Regions from separate parts of the Cellulomonas sp. P2_B4 genome, predicted to be linked through region 2. Evidence: predicted binding sites of a transcription regulator. Region 2 holds the regulator's gene; the other holds the start of a gene.
The links. The regulator HrcA, encoded in region 2, represses chaperone genes, less so after heat shock. The targets are predictions, from matches to a motif close to TTNGCACTCGNNNNNNNCGAGTGCNAA.

Region 1: a site for HrcA is predicted at 6,031-6,057, ahead of groES (co-chaperone GroES). Genes of this name have one in related genera too.

What each region holds. Positions count from the first base shown of each region.
Region 1 covers NZ_JBFUDI010000001.1:34,357-44,079, reverse strand. The annotation lists gene tsaB (tRNA (adenosine(37)-N6)-threonylcarbamoyltransferase complex dimerization subunit type 1 TsaB) at 1-574, shown strand, start outside; gene rimI (ribosomal protein S18-alanine N-acetyltransferase) at 571-1,029, shown strand; gene AC1DZC_RS00195 (sulfurtransferase) at 1,026-1,835, shown strand; gene AC1DZC_RS00190 (malonic semialdehyde reductase) at 1,885-2,526, opposite strand; gene tsaD (tRNA (adenosine(37)-N6)-threonylcarbamoyltransferase complex transferase subunit TsaD) at 2,614-3,654, shown strand; gene AC1DZC_RS00180 (glutamate--cysteine ligase) at 3,651-4,799, opposite strand; gene AC1DZC_RS00175 (class I SAM-dependent methyltransferase) at 4,799-5,989, opposite strand; gene groES (co-chaperone GroES) at 6,196-6,492, shown strand; gene AC1DZC_RS00165 (WhiB family transcriptional regulator) at 6,623-6,919, opposite strand; gene AC1DZC_RS00160 (MerR family transcriptional regulator) at 7,175-8,104, shown strand; gene AC1DZC_RS00155 (response regulator transcription factor) at 8,289-9,017, shown strand; gene guaB (IMP dehydrogenase) at 9,060-9,723, shown strand, end outside.
Region 2 covers NZ_JBFUDI010000003.1:438,105-447,827, reverse strand. The annotation lists gene AC1DZC_RS07005 (hypothetical protein) at 1-132, shown strand, start outside; gene AC1DZC_RS07000 (maleylpyruvate isomerase family mycothiol-dependent enzyme) at 199-918, opposite strand; gene lepA (translation elongation factor 4) at 1,027-2,907, shown strand; gene hemW (radical SAM family heme chaperone HemW) at 2,904-4,118, shown strand; gene AC1DZC_RS06985 (hypothetical protein) at 4,220-5,233, shown strand; gene AC1DZC_RS06980 (DUF3097 domain-containing protein) at 5,282-6,139, opposite strand; gene hrcA (heat-inducible transcriptional repressor HrcA) at 6,307-7,329, shown strand; gene dnaJ (molecular chaperone DnaJ) at 7,373-8,500, shown strand; gene AC1DZC_RS06965 (16S rRNA (uracil(1498)-N(3))-methyltransferase) at 8,514-9,272, shown strand; gene AC1DZC_RS06960 (PhoH family protein) at 9,359-9,723, shown strand, end outside.

The DNA.
Region 1 (9,723 bases), on a different contig from region 2:
CGCGGACGCCGGGGTGGACCGCCGCGAGCTGACCTCCGTGGTCGTCGGCACCGGCCCCGCGCCCTTCACGGGCCTGCGCGTCGGGCTCGTGACCGCGCGCACGCTCGGCCTGGCCCTCGGCATCCCCGCCCGTGGCGTGCCCAGCCTCGACGCGATCGCGGCGGCAGCGTCGCGGACCCTGCCCGAGGGGACCGACGTCGTGGTCGCGACCGACGCCCGTCGTCGCGAGGTCTACTGGTCGTCGTACCGGCTCGCCGGCCCCGGGCGGATCGAGGTGCTCGTCCCGCCGTCGGTCGGGGCCGCCGCCGACGTCGTCCTCAACGGCGCGCTGGTGATCGGCCGTGGCGGATCCCTGTACGCGGACGTGTTCGCTCCGCCGGTCGACGGCCCGGTGGTCGCGCCGGTCGGTGCGGTCGCGCTGCAGCCCGCGCTCGACGGTCTGCTCGACCCCGACCCCGCGGAGCTGGCCCGCCTGTCGCTCCAGCGGGCCGACGAGGTCCTCGACACCGAGCCCCTGTACCTGCGCCGCCCGGACGCCGTGCCGCAGGCGGCCCGCAAGCGCGTGCTCGGATGACCACCCTCGTCCGGCCGCTGACCCACGACGACCTGCCCACGCTCGAGCGGCTTGAGGGCGAGCTGTTCGGCGCCGCGGCGTGGTCGCCCGAGGGGCTGGCCGACGAGCTCGTCGGACCCGGTCGGTGGTACGTGGGCGTCGAGCAGGACGGCGACCTGGTCGGGTACGCGGGTCTGTGGTTCGACGGCTACGACGCGCAGGTCATGACCATCGGCACCGAGGAGCGGTTCCAGGGCCGCGGGCTCGCCCGGCTCATGCTCGACAACCTCCTGGCGCGGGCGCGCGAGGTCGGTGCCGCCGTGGTCCTGCTCGAGGTCCGGGTCGACAACGAGCCGGCCATCCACCTGTACGAGAGCGTCGGGTTCGAGCGGCTGGGCAAGCGCCGCGCCTACTACCAGCCGGGAAACATCGACGCGTGGACCATGCGACTGGATCTGCGCGAGGGGGCCTCATGACCGACAGGGACAACGTGCTCGTCACGGCCGAGGCGTTGGAGGCGGAGCTGGCGGGGCCGAGACGCCCGGTGCTGCTCGACGTTCGCTGGGCGCTCGGCCAGACCGACGGCCACGAGCGCTACCTCGCGGGCCACCTGCCGGGTGCGGTCTACGTCGACCTGGAGACCGAGCTCGCGGACCCGCCGACCGCTCGCGACGGACGCCATCCGCTCCCGTCGGACCTGCAGTCGTCCGCGCGCCGCTGGGGCGTCACCGCGGACCGCCCGGTCGTCGCCTACGACGCGGTCGGCGGCATGTCCGCGGCGCGCGTCTGGTGGCTCCTGCGGTGGGCCGGACTGCACGACGTCCGGCTGCTCGACGGCGGCCTCGGCGCGTGGACGGGACCGCTCGAGCCCGGCGAGGTCACGCCGCCGCCGAGCGACGTCGTCCTGTCCGGTGGCGCCCTCGAGACGATCGACGCCGATGCCGCCGCCGGCTGGGTGGGCTCGCTGCTCGACGCGCGTGCCGCCGAGCGGTTCCGTGGCGAGGTCGAGCCGGTGGACCCGCGGGCCGGCCACATCCCGGGTGCGCTCTCGTTCCCGACGGCGTGGCTGCTCGAGGCGGACGGCACGTTCCTGAGCACCGAGGCGCTGCGCGACAGGTTCGCGTCGCTGGACGGTCCGGTCGCCGTCTACTGCGGCTCCGGCGTCACCGCGGCGCACGAGGTCGCCGCGCTCGCGACGATCGGCATCGATGCCGCGCTCTACCCGGGCTCGTGGTCGCAGTGGTCGAACGACCCGGACAGGCCGGTAGCGACCGGGGCATGACGAAGGCCGCGACCAGGGGAGATCGCGGCCTTCGTCGGAACGGGGTGGGTCAGACCGTCTTGGCGATCTGGTTGTAGCTGAGGCGCTCGCCGCGCGGGCGGTGCGTCCCGGTGCCCTCGACGTTGCCGACGTTGATGACGAACAGAGACTTCCAGCCGCTGTCGCCGAAGAACTCGGCGTCGACGCTCGGGAAGTCGAGGCCGGCCATCGGGCCCGCGCCGAGACCGGCGGCGCGCAGGCCGACGATCAGGTAGCCGGCCTGGATCAGCGCGCTGGTGCGGGCCATCTGGTCGCGCGTCTCGGGCTGGCCCTCGAGGACGTCCTTGAACGCCGCGGCGTGGGGCGCCAGCGTCGGGAGGTGCTCGTGGAAGCCGGTGTCCGCCGCGACGACGAGCGTGACCGGGGCGGCGAGCACGCGCTCGCGGTTGCCCTCGCTCATCAGGGCCGCGAGGCGCTCACGGGCCTCGGGCGTGCGCACGACGAGCAGGCGCAGCGGCAGCGTGTTCATCGCCGTCGGGCCCCACTTCACCAGGTCGTAGACCGAGGCGAGCTGCTCGTCGGTGACCTCGCCCGGGACGAACTCGGCAACGGTGCGTGCCTCGCGGAAGAGGAGGTCGGCGACGTCGTCGGCAACAGCCAGCGCGGGCGTCGGGAAGTCGAGGCCGTCAAGAACGGTGGTGTCTGTGGTCATATCTGATTGAAGCATCAACTACTCACGGTTGTTCCGGGCGACGGGGTGAGGCGCGTCACGTCGTCGGCCCCACCTAAACTAGGCCGCATGGCTGACCCCCTCGTGCTCGGGATCGAGACGTCCTGCGACGAGACCGGCGTCGCCCTCGTCCGTGGCCTCGACCTCCTCGTCGACTCCGTCGCCAGCTCGGTGGACGAGCACGCGCGGTTCGGCGGGATCATCCCGGAGATCGCCTCGCGGGCCCACCTGGAGGCCATGGTCCCGACGATAGAGCGCGCTCTGGCCACGGCCGACGTGTCGCTCGGCGAGGTGGACGCCATCGCGGTGACTGCCGGCCCGGGACTCGTCGGACCCCTGACCGTCGGGGCGTCAGCCGCCAAGGCGCTGGCTCTCGCGCTGGACAAGCCGCTCTACGGGGTCAACCACGTCATCGGGCACGCCGTGGTCGACGAGCTCGTCGACGGCGCGTTCCCGGACCGGGTGATGGCGCTGGTGGTCTCGGGTGGCCACTCCAGCCTGCTGCTCATCGACGACACCGTGAACGTCACCGAGCTCGGCTCGACGCTCGACGACGCCGCAGGGGAGGCCTTCGACAAGGTCGGCCGGCTGCTGGGCCTGCCCTACCCGGGCGGTCCGCACATCGACCGGCTGGCGCGGGAGGGCGACCCCACCGCGATTCGGTTCCCGCGCGGGCTCACGGCGCCCAAGGACCAGGCCGCCCATGCGGCGGACTTCTCGTTCTCGGGTCTGAAGACCGCCGTCGCCCGCTGGGTCGAGGCCCGCCAGGACGCCGGCGAGGACATCCCGCTCAACGACGTCGCGGCCTCGTTCGCGGAGGCCGTGGCCGACGTGCTCACGGCCAAGACGATCGCGGCCGCGAAGAAGCACGGCATCGACACCCTCGTGATCGGCGGCGGGTTCTCGGCGAACTCGCAGCTGCGCGACATGGCGGCCAAGCGGTGCGCCGAGGCGGGCATCGTGCTGCGCATCCCGCCCATCCGGTACTGCACCGACAACGGCGCGATGATCGCCGCCCTCGGGTCAGCCGTCGTGCGCCGCGGCCTGCCGCCGTCGCCGCTGGACCTGCCGGTCGACTCGTCGATGCCGCTCACGCAGGTGCTCGTCTAGAGCGGACGTCCGGCCTTCAGCTCGGCGACCAGCGAGCGGACCACCGCGTCGAGCTCGCCGGCGTGACGCCGGGCGACCGCGCGCTGCCGCTGGTAGGACGCGCCGCGGCGCAGGATGACGCGCACCTGCTCGAGCTCGGCCTCGCAGCCGAGGCGTGCGGCCACCGGCGCCAGCTCGACCAGCCACCGGCCGATCGCGTCCGTGACCAGCTCCTCGTCGCCGGCCGCGTTCGTGATGATGATCGCGTCCATGCCGTAGCGCGCCGAGCGCCACTTGTTCTCCTGCGCGAACCACGGCGGCAGGGTCGGCAGCGTGTCGCCGCGGTCGAGCAGCGTGGAGAAGTGCTCGACGAAGCAGTGCGTCAGCGCCGAGATCGCCCCGACCTCGAGGAGGTTGGAGGCTCCGTCGGCGATCCGCATCTCGAGGGTCCCGAACCGCGGCGAGGGCCGGACGTCCCAGCGGACCTCGTCGAACTGGTCGATCACGCCCGTGTGCATCATGTCGCCGATGTACTGCTCGAGCTGCGCCCAGTCGTCGAACCCGAACGGCAGGCCCGCGGTGGGCAGCTGTTGGAAGAGCAGCGCGCGGTTCGAGGCGTACCCGGTGTCCTTGCCGCCCCAGAACGGCGACGACGCCGACAGCGACTGGATGTGCGCGAACACCGTGAGCATCGCGCGGGAGATCGGGAGCACCTTGGCGCGGTCCTCGACGCCCACGTGCACGTGCACGCCGTAGATGAGCATCTGCCGGCCCCACCACTGCGTCCGGTCGATGAGGGTGGCGTAGCGCTGCTTGTCGGTGACGCGCTGCTGGGACCACTGTGCGAACGGGTGGGTCCCGCTGCCCATGAGCTCGATCCGCAGCGGCTGCGCGGCCTCGCCGACGATGTCGAGGGCGCGCTGCAGGTCGGCGACGGCCTCGGCCACGACCGTGCACTTCCCCGACCGCAGCTCGACGGTGTTGAGCAGCAGCTCCTGCGTGATCAGCGGGTGCTCGCCGCCGTCGGCGGGACGGACGGCGGCCAGGATCGTCTCGGCCGCCTGGCGCAGGTCGCCGGAGTCGGCGTCGACGAGTGCGACCTCCCACTCGATCCCGACGGTGGACCGTTCGGAGTGCGCGAACGGCAGCGTGACGGGCGCGGCCATCAGGCGGCCTCGACCACGAGCACCTGCTGGCTGCCCGCGACGCGCGTCAGGACGATGGTCGCGAAGGCGCTGCCGCGCAGGTCGAGCTGGCGTCGCAGCTGCTCCGGCACGACGGCGGTGCCGCGCTTCTTGATCGTCAGCCTCCCGACGTCCCGCTCCCGCAGGTACGTCTTGAGCCGCTTGAGCCCGAACGGCATGGTGTCGAGCACGCGGTAGGCCGTCGCGGTCGGCACGGGCGTCAGGACGTCGGAGGTCACGTAGGCGATCGTGGGGTCCACCAGCCGCCCGCGCACCTGGTCGGCCAGCTCGCCCACCAGTCCCGCCCGGATCACCGCGCCGTCGGGCTCGTAGAGGTACGCGCCGACCTCACCGGACGGCGGCCGGTAGATGCCGTCCGGGTTGCTCGCCAGGATCGTGTGCGCCTGCCCGTCGCGGAGCACCAGCGCGGACCGTCCCGGCCCCTCGGGCGCCAGCGGACCGAACCACAGCCCGAGCTCGACGACGTCGCCGTCCACGGACACCCACTGCGCGTGCGCGTCCATCGGCAGGGCGGAGTGGGGGATGCCCGGTCCGAGCTTGAGCCCGAGCGCGGGCACCCTCTCGCGCAGCTCGAGCACCCTGTCCAACGCCGGCTCGTAGGCCGAGGGGTCGAACACCCGGCTTCCCGACGAGGTCCGGCGGGCCGGGTCGGCGTACACGCCGTCGACACCCTCGCCCTCGAGGTCCAGCGCGAGACCGTCCCCGTGGCGCACCTCGGCGTCGGGGAAGTGCCGCAGGTTCACGGTCGCGATCGCCGCGGTCGCCTCGTCCACGTCCGTGGCCAGCACCCGCAGCCCGATGCCGGCGAAGGCCATCGCGTCCGCGCCGATCCCGCACGTGAGGTCCGCGACGCGCGTGCTGCCGGCGTCCCGGTACCGCCGGGCGTGGTGCGCGGCGACGTTCAGGCGGGTGGCCTGCTCCAGCCCGGCGACCGTGAACAGCATCCCGCCGGCGAAGTCGCCGAACTTGGTCGTCGCCTTGGCCCGCAGGCGCGACTGCGTCAGCGCCGCCGCGACGAGCACGGGGTCGAGGCCCTCCTCCTTGAGGCGGGTCGAGAGCGCCATCGTGCGGGACTCGTCGTAGGGCGGCAACGCCGACAGCAGAGCCCAGCCGGTGGGGCTGAGGAGCTGGGAGAGGCCCTCGGAGTCCATGCCGCCGATCCTTGCACGGCGGGACTGTTCGCTGTCGGCAGTTGGCACTCGCCTTGACCGAGTGCTAACGCCTTCCTAGAGTGAGGAGCTGGCACTCTCCCCGTGAGTGTGCCAACGGCGCTCCTGGCCCCGGCACCCGCGACGACGGTGGCCCGACAGCGCTCTTCGGACTCACGAACTACTCACATGCGAAGGGGAGGTCCGCTGTGTCGGTCTCCATCAAGCCCCTCGAGGACCGGATCGTCGTCAAGACGCTCGAGGCAGAGACGACGACCGCTTCCGGTCTCGTCATCCCGGACAGCGCCAAGGAGAAGCCCCAGGAGGGCGAGGTCCTGGCGGTCGGCCCCGGCCGTGTCGACGACAACGGCAACCGGGTCCCGCTCGACGTCGCCGTCGGCGACAAGGTGATCTACTCCAAGTACGGCGGTACCGAGGTCAAGTACGCGGGCGAGGAGCTCCTCATCCTCTCGGCCCGCGACATCCTGGCCGTCGTGGTCAAGTGATCTGACGCACCTCGTAGCACGGCCCCCTCGGTCCTCGGACCGAGGGGGCCGTTCTCGTTGCCGGCCCGGACACGCGAGACCCCTCCGCGATCGCCGTTGATCGCCGGAGGGGTCTCGTGGACGTCAGGTCTCAGCCGACGCGCGTCCTGCGGCTGCGCTGAGCGAGGACGGCGGTGCGCTCGTCCTCCGACAGCCCGCCCCACACGCCGTAGGGCTCGCGCACCGTGAGCGACTGCTCGCGGCACTCCTTGATGACGGGGCAGGTGGCGCAGATGGCCTTGGCGGCCTCGGCGCGGCGGCGTCGCGCAGATCCACGCTCGCCCTCAGGGTGGAAGAACAGGTCCTGGTCTGCGTCACGGCACGCGCCCTCGAACTGCCACTCCCACAGATCCATCACAGGTCCGGGGAGTCGGGAGATCTCGGCCATGGTTTCCTCCTCAGTCGCTCCATCACAGGCCGCGGATCGGCGGCTGTGCCGGAAGTTCGTGATGTACGGGTTGCCGTGGGGTGTGCCCCACGGGATGACGCGTTGGGGAGGACGTTACAACCGCTTCAAGAGTTGTTCAAGACCGGTTCGGCCCGCCATTCGATGAAGCGATTGGCCGCGTTACCGCAGGTAGTCGATCCGTGTCCAGAGGTTCCCCCGGACGAACTTCGCGGCTCGGACTGGCACAATCGCGCCATGGTCATGTCTGGTGACGACGAGCCGCAGGCTGCCCACGCGCCCGCGCTCGCCGTCGCGGCCGTGGCCCGGCGCCTGGGCGTCGCACCTGCCACCCTGCGCACCTGGGACCGTCGCTACGGGCTCGGCCCGTCCGAGCACTCGGCCGGCGCGCACCGGCGGTACTCGTCGACGGACGTCGAGCGGCTGCTCGTCATGCGGCGCCTGACGCTCGACGGCGTCGCCCCCGCGGAGTCGGCCCGGATCGCGCTGGCCACCGACGTCGCCGCGCCCGCGGAGGTGCGCCCGCCGACCGAGCGGACGCCGACGGCCGTCGTCGACGCGGCGCTCGCCGGCGACCTGGCCGCCTGCGCACGGGTCCTGGCCCTCTCGCCCGACGCCGACGTCCTGGCGTGGTGGAATGTCCTGGTCGAGCCCGCGCTCGACGCGCTCGCCCGCCGGACGGTCGTGGACCCCCCGGGCGTCGACGCGACCGCGACCGTGCACGCCGCCGCCCTCGCCGCCCTCCGCGACCGCACCGCCCCGTTCGAGGGGGCGCGCCGGCCGGTCGTGCTGGTGCTCGTCGTGCCGCGCGAACCGCGTCCGCTCGTCGCCCACGCCGTGGCCGGCGCCCTCGCGTCGCACGGCGTCGACGCGCGGATCGTCGGCGGACCCGGTGGCGTCCACCACGCGTTCGAGCTCGTCGCGATGACCCGCACGCGCGCCGTCGTCACGATCGGCGAGGGGCACCAGGTGGACCTCGAGGTCGTCGAGCGGATAGCCGAGCAGCACGCCGAGCTGCCGCAGTTCGTCATGGTGCCCGACCGGGCCTCCGCGTCCGTCCCGCTGGGGCGGTCGGTGCACCGCGCACACTCCTTCACGGGGCTGGTGCACGAGGTCCTGGCCGTCACGAGCCGTCCCAGCGAGGGTGTCGCGACCCCCGACCTGTAGGTCCCCCGGGGGTGTGATCAGCCATTTCACCCGCTCTATCGGGTGAGACATTCTGCGCTTGCGACGCATCGTCGGACGATTGCCCGCGCCGTGGTCCGCGTCGGTTGCCGGGAGAACTAACGTCACTCGTCCGGGCGACCGATACACGACAGGTGCCCCGCGTGGGGCCCGAGAGGGGATCAACATGGCAGGAGTCGTGGTGTGTCACGGCTCGGCAGTCGTGCGCGAGCGGCTGGTAGTGACATCGATCGGTGTGCCGGCGCTCGGACCTGTGCGTGCGGCCGCCACCGTCGACGAGCTGCTGAGCCTCGCGCGTCGGATGCCGCCGACCGTCGTGCTCCTGGACGCCCACCTGGGTGCGCCGGGTGCGATCGAGGCGATCCGCCGTCTGCGCGCCGTCGCCCCCTCCGCCGCGATCGTGCTCCTCGCCGTCCCGGACGACACCGTGGCGCTCGACCGGGCGCTCGCGCTCGGCGCCCGCGGGTTCCTCGCACCGGACGTCGGCCGCGCCGAGCTGTCCGCCGTCGCCGCCCACGTGCTCGCCAGCCCCGCGCTGCCGGTCCCGTCCGGCGCCCGGACCTCGACCGTCGACGTGCCCAGCCAGGCCAGCTTCGCGCAGCGCTCCGGCTCCGGTGAGGGACGCGTCTCGTCGGCCGTCCCCACGGACGCGGCAAACGCAGCACCGGTCGCCGGCCCGACCTCGGGTGCGATCGCCGGTGTGCCGCTGACCAAGCGCGAGATCGAGGTGCTGGTCGGCATGAGCAACGGACGCTCCAACGCCCAGATCGGTGCCGAGCTCTACCTCTCCGAGGACACGGTCAAGACCCACGCGCGTCGCCTGTTCCGCAAGCTGGGCGCGAACGACCGCGCTCAGGCGGTCGCGATCGGCCTGCGCCGGGGTCTCATCCAGTAACGCGGGATCCGGCACGCGCTCGCGCGCGCGTATCCTGAGCCAATGACGGAGCCAACGCCAGCCGACCCGTTCGCCCGGATCGGGCTGACCTACGACGACGTGCTCCTCCTCCCGGGGGAGACCGACGTGATCCCGAGCGAGGTGAACACCACCTCGCGCCTCACGCGGGAGATCTCCGTGCGCGTGCCGCTGCTGTCGGCCGCCATGGACACCGTCACCGAGTCGCGCATGGCGATCGCCATGGCGCGCCAGGGTGGCATCGGGATCCTGCACCGCAACCTGTCGATCGAGGACCAGGCGCACCAGGTCGACCTGGTCAAGCGCTCGGAGTCCGGCATGATCACGGACCCGGTGACGGTCTCGCCCGAGGCGACGCTGGCCGAGCTGGACGCCCTGTGCGGCACCTACCGCGTGTCCGGCCTCCCGGTGGTCGCGCCGGACGGGCTGCTCCTGGGCATCATCACCAACCGTGACCTGCGGTTCGTCCCGCCGGGCGAGTTCGAGAAGCTCCGCGTGCGCGAGATCATGACGGCGATGCCGCTGGTCACGGCCCCGGTCGGCATCGCGCGCGACGACGCTGCCGCGCTGCTCGCCAAGCACAAGATCGAGAAGCTCCCGCTGGTCGACGACTCGGGCATCCTGCGCGGCCTGATCACCGTCAAGGACTTCGTGAAGTCCGAGCAGTACCCCGACGCGACGAAGGACG
Region 2 (9,723 bases):
GTGCGTGCCGACGCCCCGGTCGCGAAGCACGCGACGGCCGAGGTGTCCGACGGCTCGCGCTCGATCCTCGCCTACCTGGTGGTCGGGCTCAGCACGCTCGCACTGGGCGTCGCCCGGTGGGTCCGCATCTGACGCACTCCGCAACGACGCAGGTCTCCCGGCCAGTCCGACTGGCAGGGAGACCTGCGCGTCTGTCGGCTACGGGGTCAGGCGACGGGACAGGGCGTCGTCGAGCGCCGGTCGGTCGCCCGTGACCTCGAGCAGGTCCGGCGAGAGCCGTCCCCACAGGAGGAGGGCGAGGTCGCTCGCCGTCCCGTGCACCGCGACGACCGGGCCAGTGGCCCCGCCGAGCAGCCACGACCGGTCCGCGTCGGTGGCGTGCAGCGCGACGGGTTCGGGCAGGGGCTCCATGCGTCCCATGCGCTCCTGGCGCGGCTGCATGACCGTGACCACCTCGTCGACGGTGTCCGCCCACACGACGGGATCGACGACGAGGTCCAGGGTGCCCGCGGTGCGCAGGTCCCAGAGGTGGACGAGGGTCTCGTGCACCTGCCGGCGACGCCAGAACGAGGCCGGGCCGTTCCCGTCGAGGGTCCAGGCCTCCGCGTCGGGACCGAGCGAGGTGAGGGTGTCGACGAGCTCGGCCGCGCAGTCGCGGTAGAGGTCCTCCAGCACGAAGGGCCCGCGGCCCAGCGGCGTCTCCTGCCGGCGTCGGGCCTGGCCGGCGGCCCAGTGGTGGATCCGGGCGACGTGGACGACGAGGTCCTTCACGCGCCAGCGGCCGCACCAGGGGACGCGGGTGGTCGGGTCGACCGCGGGGATCGTCGCGAGGAACTGGCCCTGGAGATCGGACAGGACGGTCAGGAGGTCGAGGGTCGCGGCGGGCGCAGCTTCTGAAACAGGAGGGTGCGTCGTCATGGGACCATGGTGGTACCGACCGCACGCGACCCGACAGGGCGTCGGCGGTCACCGTTCGTCGCTACGGCGCCAACGCCGGAGCAACACCTATCCCAGGAGCCAGTCCGCTTGTCCCCGATCCCCGGTGCCGCCGCCTCGTCGCGCATCCACCCCGCGGCCACGCCGCCGGAGCTGCTGCGCAACTTCTGCATCATCGCGCACATCGACCACGGCAAGTCGACGCTCGCGGACCGCATGCTGCAGCTCACGGGCGTGGTCGACGCGCGAGCCATGCGTGCGCAGTACCTGGACCGGATGGACATCGAGCGCGAGCGCGGCATCACCATCAAGTCGCAGGCCGTGCGCATGCCGTGGGGTGTCGGTGACGACGCGTTCGCGCTGAACATGATCGACACGCCCGGCCACGTCGACTTCACCTACGAGGTGTCGCGGTCGCTGGCCGCCTGCGAGGGTGCCGTGCTGCTCGTCGACGCCGCGCAGGGCATCGAGGCCCAGACGCTGGCGAACCTGTACCTCGCGCTCGACAACGACCTGACGATCATCCCGGTGCTCAACAAGATCGACCTGCCGGCCGCGCAGCCCGAGAAGTACGCGGAGGAGCTGGCCAAGCTCATCGGTGGCGAGCCCGAGGACTGCCTGCGCGTCTCGGGCAAGACCGGCGAGGGCGTCACGGAGCTGCTGGACCGCATCGTCGAGCTCGTCCCGCCGCCCACCGGCGACGCGAACGCCCCGGCCCGCGCGATGATCTTCGACTCCGTCTACGACACCTACCGCGGGGTCGTCACGTACGTCCGTGTGGTCGACGGCAACCTGAACCCGCGCGAGAAGATCGTCATGATGTCGACCCGCGCGACGCACGAGCTGCTCGAGATCGGCGTGATCTCCCCGGAGCCCGTGCCGACGAAGGGCCTCGGCGTCGGCGAGGTCGGCTACCTGATCACGGGCGTGAAGGACGTGCGCCAGTCGAAGGTCGGCGACACCGTCACCAACGCGAGCAAGCCGGCCGCCGAGGCGCTGGGCGGCTACTCCGACCCGAAGCCCATGGTGTTCTCGGGCCTGTACCCGATCGACGGTACGGACTACCCGGTGCTGCGCGACGCGCTCGACAAGCTCAAGCTCAACGACGCCGCGCTCAACTACGAGCCCGAGACGTCGGTGGCGCTCGGGTTCGGGTTCCGCGTCGGTTTCCTCGGGCTGCTGCACCTCGAGATCGTCCGCGAGCGGCTCGAGCGTGAGTTCGACCTCGACCTCATCTCGACCGCGCCGAACGTCGTCTACGAGGTCACGCTCGAGGACAAGAGCGTGGTCACGGTGACCAACCCGAGCGAGTTCCCCTCGGGCAAGATCGGGGCCGTCAACGAGCCCATGGTCAAGGGCACGATCCTGGCGCCGAGCGAGTTCATCGGCGCGATCATGGAGCTCTGCCAGACCAAGCGCGGCGAGCTGCAGGGCATGGACTACCTGTCCGAGGACCGCGTCGAGCTGCGCTACGTGCTCCCGATGGCCGAGATCGTCTTCGACTTCTTCGACCAGCTGAAGTCCAAGACGCGCGGCTACGCGAGCCTCGACTACGAGCGCATCGGCGACCAGGAGGCCGACCTGGTCAAGGTCGACATCCTGCTGCAGGGCGAGACGGTCGACGCGTTCAGCGCGATCGTGCACAAGGACAAGGCCTACGCGTACGGCGTCATGATGACGGCCAAGCTGAAGGACCTCATCCCGCGCCAGCAGTTCGAGGTGCCCATCCAGGCCGCGATCGGCGCCCGGATCATCGCGCGCGAGACCATCCGCGCCATCCGCAAGGACGTCCTGGCCAAGTGCTACGGCGGCGACATCACGCGCAAGCGCAAGCTCCTGGAGAAGCAGAAGGAGGGCAAGAAGCGCATGAAGACGATCGGACGGGTCGACGTGCCGCAGGAGGCCTTCATCGCCGCGCTCTCCAGCGAGCCGGCCGGTTCCGCCGGTGGCAAGGACGCGAAGAAGAAGTGAGTCCAGCGCTCCCCGAAGGGGACGTTGCGCCCGACGACGGATCGTTGCCGCAGTCGGCGTTCGAGGGTCTGTCGGAGCGCGCCTTCGGCGTCTACCTGCACGTGCCGTTCTGCACGGTGCGCTGCGGGTACTGCGACTTCAACACGTACACGGCCACGGAGCTGGGCGGCGGCGCGAGCCAGAACGCGTACGCGGACACCGCGCTGAAGGAGATCGCGCTCGCGGCCTCGATCCTGCCCGCCAGGCCGGTGCAGACCGTCTTCGTCGGCGGCGGCACGCCCACCGTCCTGTCCGTCCCGGACCTGTCGCGCATGCTGGGCGGCGTCCGGGACGCGTGGGGGTTTTCCGACGACATCGAGGTCACCACCGAGGCGAATCCCGACTCGGTGACCCCGCAGTCGCTCGAGGCGCTCGCGGCGGCCGGCTTCACGCGGGTCTCGTTCGGCATGCAGTCCGCGGTGCCGCACGTGCTGGCCACCCTCGAACGCACCCACGACCCCCGACGCATCCCGGACGTCGTGCGCTGGGCGAAGGACGCCGGCCTGGCCGTCTCGCTCGACCTCATCTACGGGACGCCGGGGGAGTCGGTCGACGACTGGCGCACCAGCGTCGAGGCCGCGCTGGACACCGGGGTCGACCACGTCTCGGCGTACGCGCTCGTCGTCGAGGCGGGCACGCGCATGGCCGTGCAGGTGCGCCGCGGCGAGCTCGAGCTGCCCGACGGCGACGACCAGGCGACGAAGTACGAGCTCGCCGACGAGTTGTTCGAGGCCGCCGGCCTGCACTGGTACGAGGTGAGCAACTGGTCGCGCGACCGGTCCACCGAGTGCCGGCACAACCTCGCGTACTGGCGCGGCGACGACTGGTGGGGGGTCGGGCCGGGCGCGCACAGCCACGTCGGCGGGGTCCGCTGGTGGAACGTCAAGCACCCGCGCGCGTACGCGGACCGGCTCGACCGCGGGCTGAGCCCCGCGGCTGGTCGGGAGATCGTCACGGGCGACGGTGAGCTGCTCGAGCGGCTCATGCTCGGCGTCCGGCTCTCCGACGGGCTGCCGATCGACGCGCTGCCGACCGACGCGCGGCCCGCGGTCGCTGGGCTCATCGCGGACGGTCTGGTGGACGGCACGGCCGCTCTCGCCGGGCGACGGCTCGTCCTGACGCGTCGCGGTCGGCTGCTCGCGGACGCCGTCGTCAGGAGCCTCGCCGGCTGACGAGCCGACATGCCGGGTTTGATGCGGTTCCTTGACACGGGTGTGCGGCTTCGGTTCGCTGTCCGCTGGGCGACGACCGCCCGTGACCAGGGAGGCCACGCATGAGCGAGAACCCGGGCGGAACGCCGCCGAACGACGGCGAGCCCGTCGCACCTGACCCGCAGCCGCCGGTTCCTCCGGCCCAGCCACCCGCCGCCCCGCCTCCTCCGCCGCCCGCTCCGCCGGTCGCGCCCCCGCCTCCGCCGCCCGCTCCGCCTGCACCCCCGGCGGCTCCGTACGGTCAGCCTGCCCCGGGTGCGTACCCGCCGCCGCCGGCTCCGCAGTACGGGCAGCCCGCTCCGGGCGCCTACCCGCCCGGCTACGGCCAGCAGCCGCCCGGTGCCTACCCGCCCGCGCCGCCCGGATACGCCCCGCCGCCCGCCGGCGGCTACGCCCCGCCGCCGCCCTCGCCGCTCGGTGAGTCCTTCGGGTACGGCTGGAAGGCGTTCACGCGCCACGGCGGCCTGTTCATCGGCGCCGGCGTCGTGTGGTTCGTCATCTTCATCGTCGCGTTCTCGATCGTCGCGGCGATCTTCGGCGGGTTCAGCGACCTGTTCCGGACGACCGCCGGCGGGCGGATCGGGTTCTCGTTCGGGTTCATCGTGCTGACGCTGGTCGCCTCGCTGATCGGCTACCTGATCCAGGCGGTCTTCATCAAGGCGGCGCTCGACGTGACGGAGGGGCGCCCGATCGGCTTCGGCGACTTCTTCCGGTTCGTCGACGCCGGCCCGGTGATCGTGACGGCCCTGATCCTGACCGGCATCTCCGTGGTGCTCAGCCTCATCCCGTTCTTCGGGGGGCTCGTCTCGCTCGTCGTGAACTTCCTGCTGTTCTTCACGTTCTGGTTCGTGATCGGCAAGCAGCTCGCGCCGGTGGACGCCATCAAGGCGAGCTACCAGCTCATCACGGCGAACCTGTCGACGACGATCCTGTTCTACCTGCTCAGCATCCTGATCCTGGCTGCGGGCGCCATCCTGTGCGGCATCGGCCTGCTCGTCGCCGTCCCGGTCGTGCTCCTCGCGAGCGCGTTCCTGTTCAAGCGGCTGCTCGGCGACCCGATCGCCGCCGTCGCCTGACCGCTCCACACCCGGTGCCCGGTCCTCGTCCGCGAGGGCCGGGCACCGTCATGTGGTGACGAAGTCGATGAGCTCCTCGACGCGGCCGAGCAGGCTGGGCTCGAGGTCGGCGTAGCTGCGGACCGAGCGCAGGATCCGCTGCCACGCCCGCGCGACGTCGGCCTGGTCCTGCGCCGGCCAGCCGAGCTCGCGCAGGATGCCGTGCTTCCACTCGGTGCCGCGCTCGATCGTCGGCCAGGCCGTCAGGCCGATGCGCTCGGGCCGGACCGCCTGCCAGACGTCCACGTACGGGTGGCCCAGCACGAGCACCGTCCCGGCGGGGGCGAGACGGACGGCCTCCGCGGCGATCCGGCTCTCCTTGGCCCCGGCGACGAGGTGGTCGACGAGCACGCCGACGCGGCGGCCCGGACCCGGGGCGAAGTCGCGGATCGCGTCGGGCAGGTTGTCGACGCCGTCGAGGAGCTCGACCACGACGCCCTCGAGGCGCAGGTCGTCGCCCCAGACCTTCTCCACCAGCTCGGCGTCGTGCTTGCCCTCGACCCAGATCCGGCTTCCGCGGGCGACGCGCGCCCGGGCGTCGTGCACCGCGACCGAGCCGGAGGCCGTGCGGGTGGGCTTGGCGGGTGCGGTCGCGCGGACCGGCGCGGTGAGCGCCACGGGTTCGCCGTCCACCCAGAAGCCCCGGCCGAGCGGGAACGTGCGGGTGCGGCCGGCGCGGTCCTCCAGGACGACCACGTGGATGCCACCGGACTTCTCGACGCGGACGACCGCACCGACCCAGCCGGTGGTGACCTCCTCCACGACGAGGCCGGTCTCGGCCGCCTGCGGGCGGCTGGTGCGTGGTGCGCGATGGTGTGTCGAGCCCGAGCCACGCAGGACGTCGGAGCCGTAGCGGTCCTGGTTCACCCGGGCAGCGTAGGTGGCGGCCGCGCGGGGGTCGTCGGGGCGCGCCGGTTCCGCTGTGCGCGGAGCACCCGGTGGTGTCGGCGGCGCGGCGTAGCATTGGCACTCCTGCCGGGCGAGTGCTACCGGCGTGCGTGCGCGAACCACGAGGCTGGGCGAGGAGGCGAGAGATGAGCGACGACAGGCGTCTGGACGTCCTGCGCGCGATCGTCGAGGACTACGTCGCCACCCGCGAGCCGGTCGGGTCGCGCGCGCTGGTCGAGCGACACTCCCTCGGGGTCTCGCCGGCCACCATCCGCAACGACATGGCCTCCCTCGAGGAGGGCGGCTACATCGCGCAGCCGCACACCTCGGCCGGTCGCGTGCCCACCGACAAGGGCTACCGGCTCTTCGTCGACCAGCTCTCGAGCGTCAAGCCGCTGTCCAGCCCCGAGCGCCGCGCGATCGGCACGTTCCTGGAGAACGCGCAGGACCTCGACGACGTCGTCGACCGGGCGGTGCGCGTCATCGCGCAGCTGACGCAGCAGGTCGCGGTCGTGCAGTACCCCTCGCTGCGACGGTCGGCGCTGCGGCACGTGGAACTCGTGCCCGTGGGCCAGCGGCACCTGCTCGTCGTGCTCATCACCGACACCGGGCGCGTCGAGCAGCGCACGCTCGAGCTGGACCGCGACCTCGACGAGTCGGTCGTCGCCCTCCTGCGCGCCCGGCTGAACGTGAGCGCCGCAGGTCGTCGGCTGTCCGAGCTGCCCGTAGCGCTCGCGGACCTGACGCCGGCGTTCGAGCCCGCGGACCAGGATCTCGTCCGCAGCGTCGTCGCGGTGCTCGAGGAGACGCTGGCGCAGGAGAGCGAGGAGCGCGTGGTGCTCGCGGGCACCGCGAACCTCGCACGCGCCGGCGGCACCGACGTGCGCTCGATCGGGCCGGTGCTCGAAGCCCTGGAAGAGCAGGTCGTCCTACTGCGGCTGCTCTCGGAGATGGCCGAGGACACGCAGGCGGTCACCGTGCGGATCGGTCGCGAGACCCAGCACGACGGCCTCGTCGAGACCAGCTTCGTGACCACCGGCTACGGCGACGAGGGAAGCGGCTCGGTGGCCCGCATCGGCTCCATCGGCCCCCTGCGCATGGACTACCCGGCGACCATGTCCGCGGTGCGCGCGGTCGCGCGCTACCTCACGCGGATCCTGGCCCAATGACGGAACTGACCAGCACTCCCACCGGAAGCGAGCACATCCTCCCGTGACCGACTACTACGAGATCCTCGGCGTGCCGCGGGACGCGACGCCCGAGCAGATCAAGAAGGCGTACCGCAAGCTCGCGCGCGAGCACCACCCGGACGTCGCCGGGGCGGACGCCGGGTCCGAGGACACCTTCAAGGACGTGTCGCGCGCCTACGACGTGCTCGGCAACCCCGAGAAGCGTCGCGCGTACGACATGGGCGGCGACCCGTCGTCGCCCGGTGGCGGCATGGGTGGCGGCTTCGGCTTCCAGGACATCTTCGAGACGTTCTTCGGTGCCGCGACCGGCGCCGCGCAGCAGCGCGGTCCCATCCCGCGGGCGCGTCGTGGCCAGGACGCGCTGGTCCGCCTCGACCTCGACCTGGCCGACGTGACGTTCGGCGTGCACCGCGACGTCCCCGTCGACACCGCGGTCGTCTGTCCCACCTGCTCGGGCACGTGCTGCCGGCCTGGCACCTCGCCCCGCACGTGCGAGGTCTGCGGCGGCCGTGGCTCCGTGCAGCGCGTGGCCCGCTCGTTCCTCGGTCAGGTCATGACGACCCAGCCGTGCGCGGCGTGCCACGGGTTCGGCAGCGTCATCCCCGAGCCGTGCACCGAGTGCTCGGGCGAGGGCCGGGTCCGGTCGCGTCGCACCCTGAGCGTCGACGTCCCCGCGGGCGTGGACACGGGCACCCGCATCAAGCTCACGGGCCAGGGCGAGGTCGGCCCCGCCGGCGGCCCGGCCGGCGACGTGTACCTCGAGGTGCGCGAGCGCAAGAACGACACGTTCGTCCGCCGCGGCGACGACCTGCACGCGACGCTCCAGGTGCCGATGACCGCCGCGGCGCTCGGCACCGTGCTGACCCTGGACACGCTCGACGGTCCGCGGGAGGTCGACCTGCGACCCGGCACGCAGCCGTCGCAGATCATCACGCTCAAGAACCTGGGTGTCGGGCACCTGCACATCGGCGGGCGGGGCGACCTGCACGTCCACGTCGACGTCCAGGTTCCGACGGCGATGGACGACGAGCAGTCCGAGCTGCTGCGCAAGCTCGCGGCGCTGCGCGACGAGGAGCGCCCGGAGGCGCGTTTCGCCGGGTCGAGCTCGGGCGTGTTCGCCAAGCTGCGCGACAAGCTGTCCGGCCGCTGAGCGGCCGGTCCGGATGAGCGCGCCCGTCTTCCTGGCCGACCCCGGGAGCCTCCGGGACGTCGTCGCCGGTGGCACGTACCTGCTCGGCGGTACGGAGGGCCGGCACGCCGGCGTCGTCCAGCGACGAGCCCCCGGTGAGCGGGTCGACGTCGTCGACGGTGCCGGGGTGCGCCTCGTCGGCGTGGTCGACGCGGTGACGGCCGACGGTGTGGCCGTCGCGGTGACCGAGGTCGTCGTCGAGCCCGCGCCGGCCGTTCCGCTGGTGCTGGTGCAGGCGCTGGCCAAGGGCGACCGCGACGAGATGGCGATCGAGGCGGCCACCGAGGTCGGCGTCGACGCGGTGGTCCCGTGGCAGGCGGAGCGCTCGATCGTGGTGTGGCGGGGCGACCGCGCCACCAAGAGCCGGGCGCGCTGGCTGGGCACCGTGCGGGCGGCCGCGAAGCAGTCGCGCCGCGCCCGCGTGCCCGACGTCGAGGTCGCGCTGGACGGCCGGGCGCTCGCCGAGCGCATCCGGTCCGTGGTCGCCGCCGGCGGCGTCGTGCTCGTCCTGCACGAAGAGGCGGCAGCCCCGATCGCGGAGGTCGCGCTGCCGACCGCGGGGGAGTGCCTGGTCGTCGTCGGGCCCGAGGGTGGGATCGGCGAGGTCGAGCTCGCCCGCCTGACCGATGCGGGCGCGGGCGCGGTCCGGCTGGGTCCGCACGTGCTGCGCACCTCGACGGCAGGACCCGTCGCGATCGCGATCCTCGCGCAGCGGCTGGGACGTTGGGTATGACGGGGACTCTTGTGGGCCAGGGCTCGTAGACTTGCACCCTGCACGAACACATCGCTGACAAGGAGCCCACGGCGCACGCCGAGCACATGGCCGAACCAACGCCCAACCCCGCACGCCCAGCCCGCGCCCACGGTGCGCCGGCTCGCGTCGAGCACCGGATCACCGTGCCGTCGGACATCTCCATGGTGGAGCTGCTCGGCCTCCAGGACGAGGTCCTTCGCGCGATCGAGACCGGCTTCACCACGGTGGACATCCACGTGCGGGGCAGCGAGGTCACGCTGGCAGGTCCGGTCGGCGACGTCGCGCTCGTCTCCCGGCTCGTCGACGAGCTCGTCGAGATGGCCGCGAGCGGCACGCCGCTCACCCCGGACATCGTGGCCCGCTCGGTGACCATGCTCACGGCGGCGTCGACGGTCCGCCCGGCCGACATCCTCTCGTTCAACATCCTGTC